DNA from 3 places in the Enterococcus sp. AZ177 genome. Region 1 is predicted to be linked to each of the others. Evidence: a T-box and tRNA genes for the amino acid it is inferred to sense, from the RefSeq annotation. Region 1 holds a T-box; the other regions hold tRNA genes.
The links. A T-box is a leader RNA that pairs with one kind of tRNA and senses whether it is charged. The one in region 1 lies ahead of IGJ34_RS02835 (valine--tRNA ligase), so its partner is inferred to be a tRNA-Val.
Positions count from the first base shown of each region.

Region 2: it encodes a tRNA-Val, which carries the amino acid that the T-box ahead of IGJ34_RS02835 (valine--tRNA ligase) is inferred to sense. The anticodon was not compared.
Region 3: it encodes a tRNA-Val, which carries the amino acid that the T-box ahead of IGJ34_RS02835 (valine--tRNA ligase) is inferred to sense. The anticodon was not compared.

Region 1 is NZ_CP172944.1:592,996-596,244, reverse strand. Features, by position in the region: gene IGJ34_RS02835 (valine--tRNA ligase) at 1-1,625, opposite strand, end outside; T-box leader at 1,777-1,996, opposite strand; gene tpx (thiol peroxidase) at 2,042-2,533, opposite strand; gene IGJ34_RS02825 (redox-sensing transcriptional repressor Rex) at 2,660-3,249, opposite strand, start outside.
Region 2 is NZ_CP172944.1:2,731,783-2,735,031, forward strand. Features, by position in the region: tRNA gene IGJ34_RS13440 (tRNA-Asp) at 1-58, opposite strand, end outside; tRNA gene IGJ34_RS13445 (tRNA-Met) at 113-186, opposite strand; tRNA gene IGJ34_RS13450 (tRNA-Ser) at 271-360, opposite strand; tRNA gene IGJ34_RS13455 (tRNA-Glu) at 379-450, opposite strand; tRNA gene IGJ34_RS13460 (tRNA-Ser) at 460-547, opposite strand; tRNA gene IGJ34_RS13465 (tRNA-Ile) at 567-640, opposite strand; tRNA gene IGJ34_RS13470 (tRNA-Gly) at 645-715, opposite strand; tRNA gene IGJ34_RS13475 (tRNA-Asp) at 728-801, opposite strand; tRNA gene IGJ34_RS13480 (tRNA-Met) at 856-929, opposite strand; tRNA gene IGJ34_RS13485 (tRNA-Ser) at 1,014-1,103, opposite strand; tRNA gene IGJ34_RS13490 (tRNA-Ile) at 1,141-1,214, opposite strand; tRNA gene IGJ34_RS13495 (tRNA-Met) at 1,230-1,303, opposite strand; tRNA gene IGJ34_RS13500 (tRNA-Ala) at 1,322-1,394, opposite strand; tRNA gene IGJ34_RS13505 (tRNA-Pro) at 1,407-1,480, opposite strand; tRNA gene IGJ34_RS13510 (tRNA-Arg) at 1,490-1,563, opposite strand; tRNA gene IGJ34_RS13515 (tRNA-Leu) at 1,661-1,746, opposite strand; tRNA gene IGJ34_RS13520 (tRNA-Gly) at 1,762-1,833, opposite strand; tRNA gene IGJ34_RS13525 (tRNA-Thr) at 1,842-1,914, opposite strand; tRNA gene IGJ34_RS13530 (tRNA-Leu) at 1,950-2,031, opposite strand; tRNA gene IGJ34_RS13535 (tRNA-Lys) at 2,044-2,116, opposite strand; tRNA gene IGJ34_RS13540 (tRNA-Val) at 2,123-2,195, opposite strand; rRNA gene rrf (5S ribosomal RNA) at 2,210-2,325, opposite strand; rRNA gene IGJ34_RS13550 (23S ribosomal RNA) at 2,421-3,249, opposite strand, start outside.
Region 3 is NZ_CP172944.1:1,328,313-1,331,561, reverse strand. Features, by position in the region: gene IGJ34_RS06530 (ISL3 family transposase) at 1-432, shown strand, start outside; tRNA gene IGJ34_RS06525 (tRNA-Leu) at 551-634, opposite strand; tRNA gene IGJ34_RS06520 (tRNA-Cys) at 650-720, opposite strand; tRNA gene IGJ34_RS06515 (tRNA-Gln) at 755-826, opposite strand; tRNA gene IGJ34_RS06510 (tRNA-His) at 848-920, opposite strand; tRNA gene IGJ34_RS06505 (tRNA-His) at 953-1,025, opposite strand; tRNA gene IGJ34_RS06500 (tRNA-Trp) at 1,039-1,109, opposite strand; tRNA gene IGJ34_RS06495 (tRNA-Tyr) at 1,119-1,199, opposite strand; tRNA gene IGJ34_RS06490 (tRNA-Phe) at 1,203-1,275, opposite strand; tRNA gene IGJ34_RS06485 (tRNA-Asp) at 1,292-1,365, opposite strand; tRNA gene IGJ34_RS06480 (tRNA-Val) at 1,375-1,447, opposite strand; tRNA gene IGJ34_RS06475 (tRNA-Glu) at 1,460-1,531, opposite strand; tRNA gene IGJ34_RS06470 (tRNA-Ser) at 1,546-1,634, opposite strand; tRNA gene IGJ34_RS06465 (tRNA-Asn) at 1,682-1,755, opposite strand; rRNA gene rrf (5S ribosomal RNA) at 1,763-1,878, opposite strand; rRNA gene IGJ34_RS06455 (23S ribosomal RNA) at 1,974-3,249, opposite strand, start outside.

The DNA.
Region 1 (3,249 bases):
TATTTATCGATGACTTCCATTGGATCGATTCCGTTTCCTAGAGATTTACTCATTTTACGTCCATCTTCTGCTCGGATCAAGCCATGCATCAAGACATTTTTAAATGGTGCTTGTCCTGTAAATTCTAAACTTTGGAACATCATGCGGCTAACCCAGAAGAAAATAATATCGTAGCCTGTTACCAAAGTACTTGTTGGGAAATAACGCTGATAATCAGCTGCTTCTTCATCAGGCCAACCCATTGTTGAAAATGGCCATAATGCTGAACTAAACCATGTATCTAACACATCAGAATCTTGGGTCCAATTCTCTGAATCGGCTGGTGCTTCCATGCCAACATACATTTCGCCTGTTTCTTTATGATACCAAGCAGGAATTTGATGACCCCACCATAATTGACGTGAGATTACCCAGTCGTGGACATTTTCCATCCAACGCAAGAATGTTTGATTAAAGCGTGGTGGATAAAATTCTACTGCATCCTCTGTATCTTGATTTTTGATGGCTTTTTCAGCCAGTGGCGCCATTTTAACAAACCATTGTGTGGATAAACGAGGTTCAACAACGACACCTGTACGCTCTGAATGACCAACACTGTGATTCATTGTTTCAATTTTAATCAGACGACCCATTTCTTTTAGATCAGAAACGATCAATTTACGTGCTGCGAAACGGTCCATCCCTGCATATTTACCTGCTAAATCATTCATAGAACCATCTTCATTCATGACATTCACACGAGGTAAATCATGACGATTACCCACTTCAAAGTCATTTGGATCATGGGCTGGTGTGATTTTTACGACACCTGTTCCAAATTCCATATCTACATACTCATCTGCAATAATCGGGATTTCTTTGTCTACTAATGGCAATGTGACTGTTTTTCCGATCAAGGCTTGATAACGCTCATCATCTGGATGAACAGCAATCGCCGTATCGCCTAACATTGTTTCAGGACGTGTTGTTGCGATTTCCACAACGCCTGTTCCGTCCGTCAGTGGATAACTCATATGATAAAAGGCCCCTTCGATATCTTTGTGGATTACTTCGATATCAGATAAGGCTGTTTTGGCTTTTGGGTCCCAGTTGATGATGTATTCCCCACGGTAAATCAGGTCTTTTTCGTATAAAGAAACGAAGACTTTACGGACAGCTTGAGATAATCCGTCATCTAAAGTAAAACGTTCACGGCTATAATCTAGTGATAACCCCATTTTTGCCCATTGTTCACGTATATGAGAAGCATATTCTTCTTTCCAATCCCAAACTTGCTCAACAAATTTTTCACGACCTAAATCGTAACGAGAAATATCTTGTTCAGCTAATTTTTCTTCAACTTTTGCTTGGGTTGCGATACCTGCGTGATCCATTCCCGGCAGCCATAATGTATCAAAACCTTGCATTCTTTTTTGACGGATGATCATATCTTGTAAAGTGGTGTCCCATGCATGACCTAAATGTAGTTTCCCTGTAACATTTGGCGGTGGAATCACGATTGAATAGGGTTTTGCATCTTTATTGCCGTTTGGTTTGAATAAATCTTGGTCTAGCCATTTTTGATAACGGCCTTGTTCTACTTCTGTAGGTTGGTATTTTGTCGGTAGATTTTTTTCTTCTGACATACGCGTTCCTTCTTTCTGATTCTAATTTAAATGAATGGTGAAACGATAAACTAAGGTAACAACGCTCCTTATAAGTCGCCTTGTACTGTTCAACATCAGATTGCTTCACAATCTATGATGAACATGTAAAAAGCCCTAAAATACTTTCGTATTTTAGGGCGTAAACTTCTGTACGCGGTACCACCTAAATTGTGTCTGACGATTCAGACACCGCTTCATTTGTGAGGTAACGATCACTACTCGAATCATTCTACTCCATTCAAATCATTGACTCCCAAGCTACCTTCTTACTGGTTATGTGAAAATCTTCCACCGATTGATTCTCTCTCTAGAACGATGCCAGTAATACTCCTCTTGTTCATAGTCTTTGAATCATTTTAACATTGAAGTTGAATAGAAGTCAATTTGAAAAATAATTAACGTGCGGCTTTAGCTTGTTCCAACGCAGTAGCATAATCAGGCTCTTCTGAAATTTCTGCTGAAATTGCTTCGTAAACTATGTTACCATCTTTATCGATCACGAAAATGCTACGAGCTAAGTGCCCCATTGTAGGAATAAACAATCCATAGGCTTCACCAAATTCACCTTCAGTATCATGTAAAATTTCCATATCCACGCCCTCAGCTGCGCACCAATTCGCTTGCTCTTCTTTTGTGTTATTAGAAATCGTGATAAATTTTACACCTTCAACATTCGCAGCTTCTTGATTGAAGCGTTTTGTTTGTAGTGAACAGATTCTAGTATCAATATCAGGTACAACACTGATCAACACAGGCGTACCAGTGAAATCTGATAGGTTTACTACTTCATCATTTAAATTTCCTAATGAAAAATCTGGCGCTTTAGCACCGACTTCGGGTTGGGCTCCAATTATTTCCACTTTTTCGCCTTTTCTTGTAACGTTCATTGTATTTTTCCTCCTCTAATTTAAAAGCTGAGCAAGCGTTTCAAGCTACGAATACTCAACAATTTGACATTCTCTCTCTTTATTTAGTATAGAGGAAGTAGGAACAGATGACAAAGTTCTTGCTTTCTAGTTTTTTTGACTCGCAAACGTTTCATCAAAATAAATCAACGTCTGCAATTCTGTTGTCAAATCGATGTATTGGACATTCACATTGTGAGGCACAGTTACTCTATCTGGAGCAAAATTCAAAATAGCTGTAATACCAGCATCGACGATTTTATCGATCGCATCTTGTGCAAACTGGCTCGGTACCGTAGAGATAGCCACCGTGACACCTGTTTTTTTGACTTCTTCAGTTAGATTTTCCATTGGTTGTATGACGATATCATCTACAGAAAACCCCACAAGTTCTTTTTCAGTATCAAATGCACAAACAATATTCAAGTTTTCATTTCTTCGAAAGTTATTTTTGACTAGCGCTTTTCCTAAATTGCCACACCCGATTAGCGCAATCCGTTTTTCTTGTTGTGTATTCAAAATATGACTAAAAACCTCGATTAAGTAAGGAACATCATAGCCATAACCACTGCGCCCAAGTTCTCCTAAGTGAGAAAAATCACGACGAATGGTTGCGGGTGGGACTTGAATCACGTCACTAAATTCTTTTGATTTGATTCGCGTTACACCAGAATCTCCTAGCATTTTCAAATATCGCA
Region 2 (3,249 bases), 1.0 Mb from region 1:
CGAACCCGCGACCTCCTGCGTGACAGGCAGGCATTCTAACCAGCTGAACTACCAAACCAATGTAACTGTATTGCATCACTTTATGTTACTATGCTTTTATATTTAAAAGCAATTGCGGGGGCAGGATTTGAACCTACGACCTTCGGGTTATGAGCCCGACGAGCTACCTGACTGCTCCACCCCGCGATAATTATAGTCCCTATTGACTATAGAAAGGTGTTAACATGTACTAATTCATCATCAATGCTAAAGCATTGTGATTCTTAGCAAAGGAGGATAAGGGATTCGAACCCTTGCACGGTTTTACCCGCCTGACGGTTTTCAAGACCGTTCCCTTCAGCCGGACTTGGGTAATCCTCCGAAATAAATATTAAAAAATGACCCGTACGGGAATCGAACCCGTGATACCGCCGTGAAAGGGCGGTGTCTTAACCGCTTGACCAACGGGCCGCTATGAAACGGAGAAGGAGGGATTTGAACCCTCGCGCCGGTTTCCCGACCTACACCCTTAGCAGGGGCGCCTCTTCAGCCACTTGAGTACTTCCCCAAGAAAATAATTTAAAAAATGGGCCTAAATGGACTCGAACCATCGACCTCACGCTTATCAGGCGTGCGCTCTAACCAGCTGAGCTATAGGCCCATAAAGCGGGTGACGAGAATCGAACTCGCGACAACAGCTTGGAAGGCTGTGGTTTTACCACTAAACTACACCCGCAATACTTTAAAACGGTCTGGACGGGACTCGAACCCGCGACCTCCTGCGTGACAGGCAGGCATTCTAACCAGCTGAACTACCAAACCAATGTAACTGTATTGCATCACTTTATGTTACTATGCTTTTATATTTAAAAGCAATTGCGGGGGCAGGATTTGAACCTACGACCTTCGGGTTATGAGCCCGACGAGCTACCTGACTGCTCCACCCCGCGATAATTATAGTCCCTATTGACTATAGAAAGGTGTTAACATGTACTAATTCATCATCAATGCTAAAGCATTGTGATTCTTAGCAAAGGAGGATAAGGGATTCGAACCCTTGCACGGTTTTACCCGCCTGACGGTTTTCAAGACCGTTCCCTTCAGCCGGACTTGGGTAATCCTCCGAAATAAAAAATACTACTATTCAAATCGTCACTACAATGGACCTTGTAGGACTCGAACCTACGACCGGACGGTTATGAGCCGTCTGCTCTAACCAACTGAGCTAAAGGTCCTTGGCTCTTAAAAAATCGCGGCGAAGGGGATCGAACCCCCGACCTCCCGGGTATGAACCGGACGCTCTAGCCAGCTGAGCTACACCGCGAAAATAATAAAGTACTAATGGAGCCTAGCGGGATCGAACCGCTGACCTCCTGCGTGCAAAGCAGGCGCTCTCCCATCTGAGCTAAGGCCCCACAAAAATAAAATCGGGAAGACAGGATTCGAACCTGCGACCCCTTGGTCCCAAACCAAGTGCTCTACCAAGCTGAGCTACTTCCCGTAGCTATAATGCACCCAAAGGGAGTCGAACCCCTAACCTCTTGATTCGTAGTCAAGCACTCTATCCAGTTGAGCTATGGGTGCTAAAGCAAGGATCAAAGTCAGATGTGTTCATCTGCTTCGTACTTGTCACATCTATTCTGTCAATTTTAGAATTGCCATTCATAGTGCTTCAAAGCAATGCCGAGGACCGGAATCGAACCGGTACGGTGATCACTCACCGCAGGATTTTAAGTCCTGTGCGTCTGCCAGTTCCGCCACCCCGGCGTTTTGAAAAGGCTAAGCGGAAAACGGGGTTCGAACCCGCGACCCCCACCTTGGCAAGGTGGTGCTCTACCACTGAGCTATTTCCGCAGTCTGGATGCCGGCTAAAGGATTTGAACCCTCGACCCTCTGATTACAAATCAGATGCTCTACCAACTGAGCTAAGCCGGCGTTATAATCGCCTAGTTATAAAACGAGACTAAAAATGCGGGTGAAGGGACTTGAACCCCCACGCCGTAAGGCGCTAGATCCTAAATCTAGTGCGTCTGCCAATTCCGCCACACCCGCAAAATATTTCTATGAGCCGTGCAGGGCTCGAACCTGCGACCCTCTGATTAAAAGTCAGATGCTCTACCAACTGAGCTAACGGCTCAAAAAATGGAGGTTGACGGGATCGAACCGCCGACCCCCTGCTTGTAAGGCAGGTGCTCTCCCAGCTGAGCTAAACCTCCAAGACAACACTTTAGCGTGGCGACGTCCTACTCTCACAAAGGGAAACCCTTCACTACAATCGGCGCTAAGAAGCTTAACTTCTGTGTTCGGCATGGGAACAGGTGTATCCTTCTCGCTATCGCCACCACACTGGGTGTTGTTGCTATTTAGTTGAGTGATTATTCACTCAAAACTGGATTGAAGTAGTAATCAAACATTCCGAAACTCTTTTTTATTTCGTTTCTTTGGTTAAGTCCTCGACCGATTAGTATTGGTCCGCTCCGTACATCACTGCACTTCCACTTCCAACCTATCTACCTGATCATCTCTCAGGGGTCTTACTTTCTTAAAGAAATGGGAAATCTCATCTTGAGGTGGGCTTCACACTTAGATGCTTTCAGCGTTTATCCCTTCCCTACATAGCTACCCAGCAATGCCCTTGGCAGAACAACTGGTACACCAGCGGTAAGTCCATCCCGGTCCTCTCGTACTAAGGACAGCTCCTCTCAAATTTCCAACGCCCGCGACGGATAGGGACCGAACTGTCTCACGACGTTCTGAACCCAGCTCGCGTGCCGCTTTAATGGGCGAACAGCCCAACCCTTGGGACCGACTACAGCCCCAGGATGCGACGAGCCGACATCGAGGTGCCAAACCTCCCCGTCGATGTGGACTCTTGGGGGAGATAAGCCTGTTATCCCCAGGGTAGCTTTTATCCGTTGAGCGATGGCCCTTCCATGCGGAACCACCGGATCACTAAGCCCGACTTTCGTCCCTGCTCGACTTGTAAGTCTCGCAGTCAAGCTCCCTTCTGCCTTTACACTCTGCGAATGATTTCCAACCATTCTGAGGGAACCTTTGGGCGCCTCCGTTACTCTTTAGGAGGCGACCGCCCCAGTCAAACTGCCCACCTGACACTGTCTCCCACCACGATAAGTGGTGCGGGTTAGAGGGTTCATAACACAAGGGTAGTATCCCACCAGCGCCTCCACCGAAACTAGCGTTCCGGGTTCATCGGCTCCTACCTATCCTGTACATGTGGTACAAACACTCAATATCAAGCTACAGTAAAGC
Region 3 (3,249 bases), 740 kb from region 1:
AAGAATCAATCGAAGCTTAATTTTGAAAAACGCCAATGGCGTCCTTCCTTCCGTACCTATTTAACAGAAACAGAACTTGTGGATCGATTACTTGCCTATGATGAAGAATTGAAAGCTGGCTATACCTGTTATCAGGAGTTTCTCTATGCCATACAAACAAGAGATTACACACGGTTTCACGCGCTATTAGAACAAGATTATTCTAGGTTTCCAGCTTATTATCAAACAACAATTACTACCTTTAAAAAAGTTCAAACGGGCATTAAAAATGCGTTGAATTTGCCTTATTCCAACGGACCATTAGAATGCTTGAATAACCATATAAAAGTATTAAAGAGAAACGCCTATGACTTCCGTAACTTCTATAATTTTAAATTGAGAATTACTTTATGCTTTGGCACTGTTCTTTTTCAATCAAATAGAAAAACCTAGAGGAATTTCCCTCTAGGCTTCATTAGTGATTTAATTCTTTGGATTTCTTCACCAACATTAGTTGACAAAGAGCCAAAAAAGCACCAACGAATCGCTATAAATGTTGGTGCTACTAGTATACCGGCGGCCGGGGTCGAACCGGCACGCCCTCGCGGGCACTGGATTTTGAGTCCAGCGCGTCTGCCAATTCCGCCACGCCGGCATTAAATGATTTGCAAGGCGGTAACCGGATTTGAACCGGTGATGAAGGTTTTGCAGACCTCTGCCTTACCACTTGGCTATACCGCCATATTACAATTTACAGATTCTCTAAAAGAGAAAACTGGGGTAGCTGGATTCGAACCAACGCATGACAGGATCAAAACCTGTTGCCTTACCGCTTGGCTATACCCCAATAATAAAATTTAAAGCTAAGGGCGACTGATGGGAATCGAACCCACGCGTGGCGGAACCACAATCCGCTGTGTTAACCACTTCACCACAATCGCCATAATATACATAATATAAAATTTAGAGCAAGGGCGACTGATGGGGATCGAACCCACGCATGGCGGAACCACAATCCGCTGTGTTAACCACTTCACCACAATCGCCATAATATATTAACAGGGATAGTAGGAATCGAACCCACAATGACGGTTTTGGAGACCGTAGTTATACCGTTTAACTATATCCCTACTATGTAATGGAGGAAAGTGGATTCGAACCACTGAACCCTAAGGAACGGATTTACAGTCCGTCGCGTTTAGCCACTTCGCTATTCCTCCAAATGGCGCAAGACAGAATCGAACTGCCGACACACGGAGCTTCAATCCGTTGCTCTACCAACTGAGCTACTGCGCCAAAACTATAATACTAACGGTCTGGACGGGACTCGAACCCGCGACCTCCTGCGTGACAGGCAGGCATTCTAACCAGCTGAACTACCAAACCGTAATTTAATGGAGGTTGACGGGATCGAACCGCCGACCCCCTGCTTGTAAGGCAGGTGCTCTCCCAGCTGAGCTAAACCTCCAATAAATATAAATGACCCGTACGGGAATCGAACCCGTGATACCGCCGTGAAAGGGCGGTGTCTTAACCGCTTGACCAACGGGCCAATAAAACTTAATACGGAGAGTAAGGGATTCGAACCCTTGAGACAGCGTTAACCGTCTACATGATTTCCAATCATGCTCCTTCGGCCACTCGGACAACTCTCCAAAGTTAAAAAGAAGCAAACATTACTCATAAGTCCTGTATTAAGGAACTCCGGCAGTAGGACTCGAACCTACGACATCATGATTAACAGTCATGCGCTACTACCAACTGAGCTATGCCGGAATAATTAGCGTGGCGACGTCCTACTCTCACAAAGGGAAACCCTTCACTACAATCGGCGCTAAGAAGCTTAACTTCTGTGTTCGGCATGGGAACAGGTGTATCCTTCTCGCTATCGCCACCACACTGGGTGTTGTTGCTATTTAGTTGAGTGATTATTCACTCAAAACTGGATTGAAGTAGTAATCAAACATTCCGAAACTCTTTTTTATTTCGTTTCTTTGGTTAAGTCCTCGACCGATTAGTATTGGTCCGCTCCGTACATCACTGCACTTCCACTTCCAACCTATCTACCTGATCATCTCTCAGGGGTCTTACTTTCTTAAAGAAATGGGAAATCTCATCTTGAGGTGGGCTTCACACTTAGATGCTTTCAGCGTTTATCCCTTCCCTACATAGCTACCCAGCAATGCCCTTGGCAGAACAACTGGTACACCAGCGGTAAGTCCATCCCGGTCCTCTCGTACTAAGGACAGCTCCTCTCAAATTTCCAACGCCCGCGACGGATAGGGACCGAACTGTCTCACGACGTTCTGAACCCAGCTCGCGTGCCGCTTTAATGGGCGAACAGCCCAACCCTTGGGACCGACTACAGCCCCAGGATGCGACGAGCCGACATCGAGGTGCCAAACCTCCCCGTCGATGTGGACTCTTGGGGGAGATAAGCCTGTTATCCCCAGGGTAGCTTTTATCCGTTGAGCGATGGCCCTTCCATGCGGAACCACCGGATCACTAAGCCCGACTTTCGTCCCTGCTCGACTTGTAAGTCTCGCAGTCAAGCTCCCTTCTGCCTTTACACTCTGCGAATGATTTCCAACCATTCTGAGGGAACCTTTGGGCGCCTCCGTTACTCTTTAGGAGGCGACCGCCCCAGTCAAACTGCCCACCTGACACTGTCTCCCACCACGATAAGTGGTGCGGGTTAGAGGGTTCATAACACAAGGGTAGTATCCCACCAGCGCCTCCACCGAAACTAGCGTTCCGGGTTCATCGGCTCCTACCTATCCTGTACATGTGGTACAAACACTCAATATCAAGCTACAGTAAAGCTCCATGGGGTCTTTCCGTCCTGTCGCGGGTAACCTGCATCTTCACAGGTACTAAAATTTCACCGAGTCTCTCGTTGAGACAGTGCCCAAATCGTTACGCCTTTCGTGCGGGTCGGAACTTACCCGACAAGGAATTTCGCTACCTTAGGACCGTTATAGTTACGGCCGCCGTTTACTGGGGCTTCAATTCTGAGCTTCGCCGAAGCTAACCCATCCTCTTAACCTTCCAGCACCGGGCAGGCGTCAGCCCCTATACTTCATCTTTCGATTTTGCAGAGACCTGTGTTTTTGATAAACAGTCGCTTGGGCCTATTCACTGCGGCTGACCGAAGTCAGCACCCCTTCTCCCGAAGTTACGGGGTCATTTTGCCGAGTTCCTTAACGAGAGTTCGCTCGCTCACCTTAGGATACTCTCCTCGACTACCTGTGTCGGTTTACGGTACGGGCA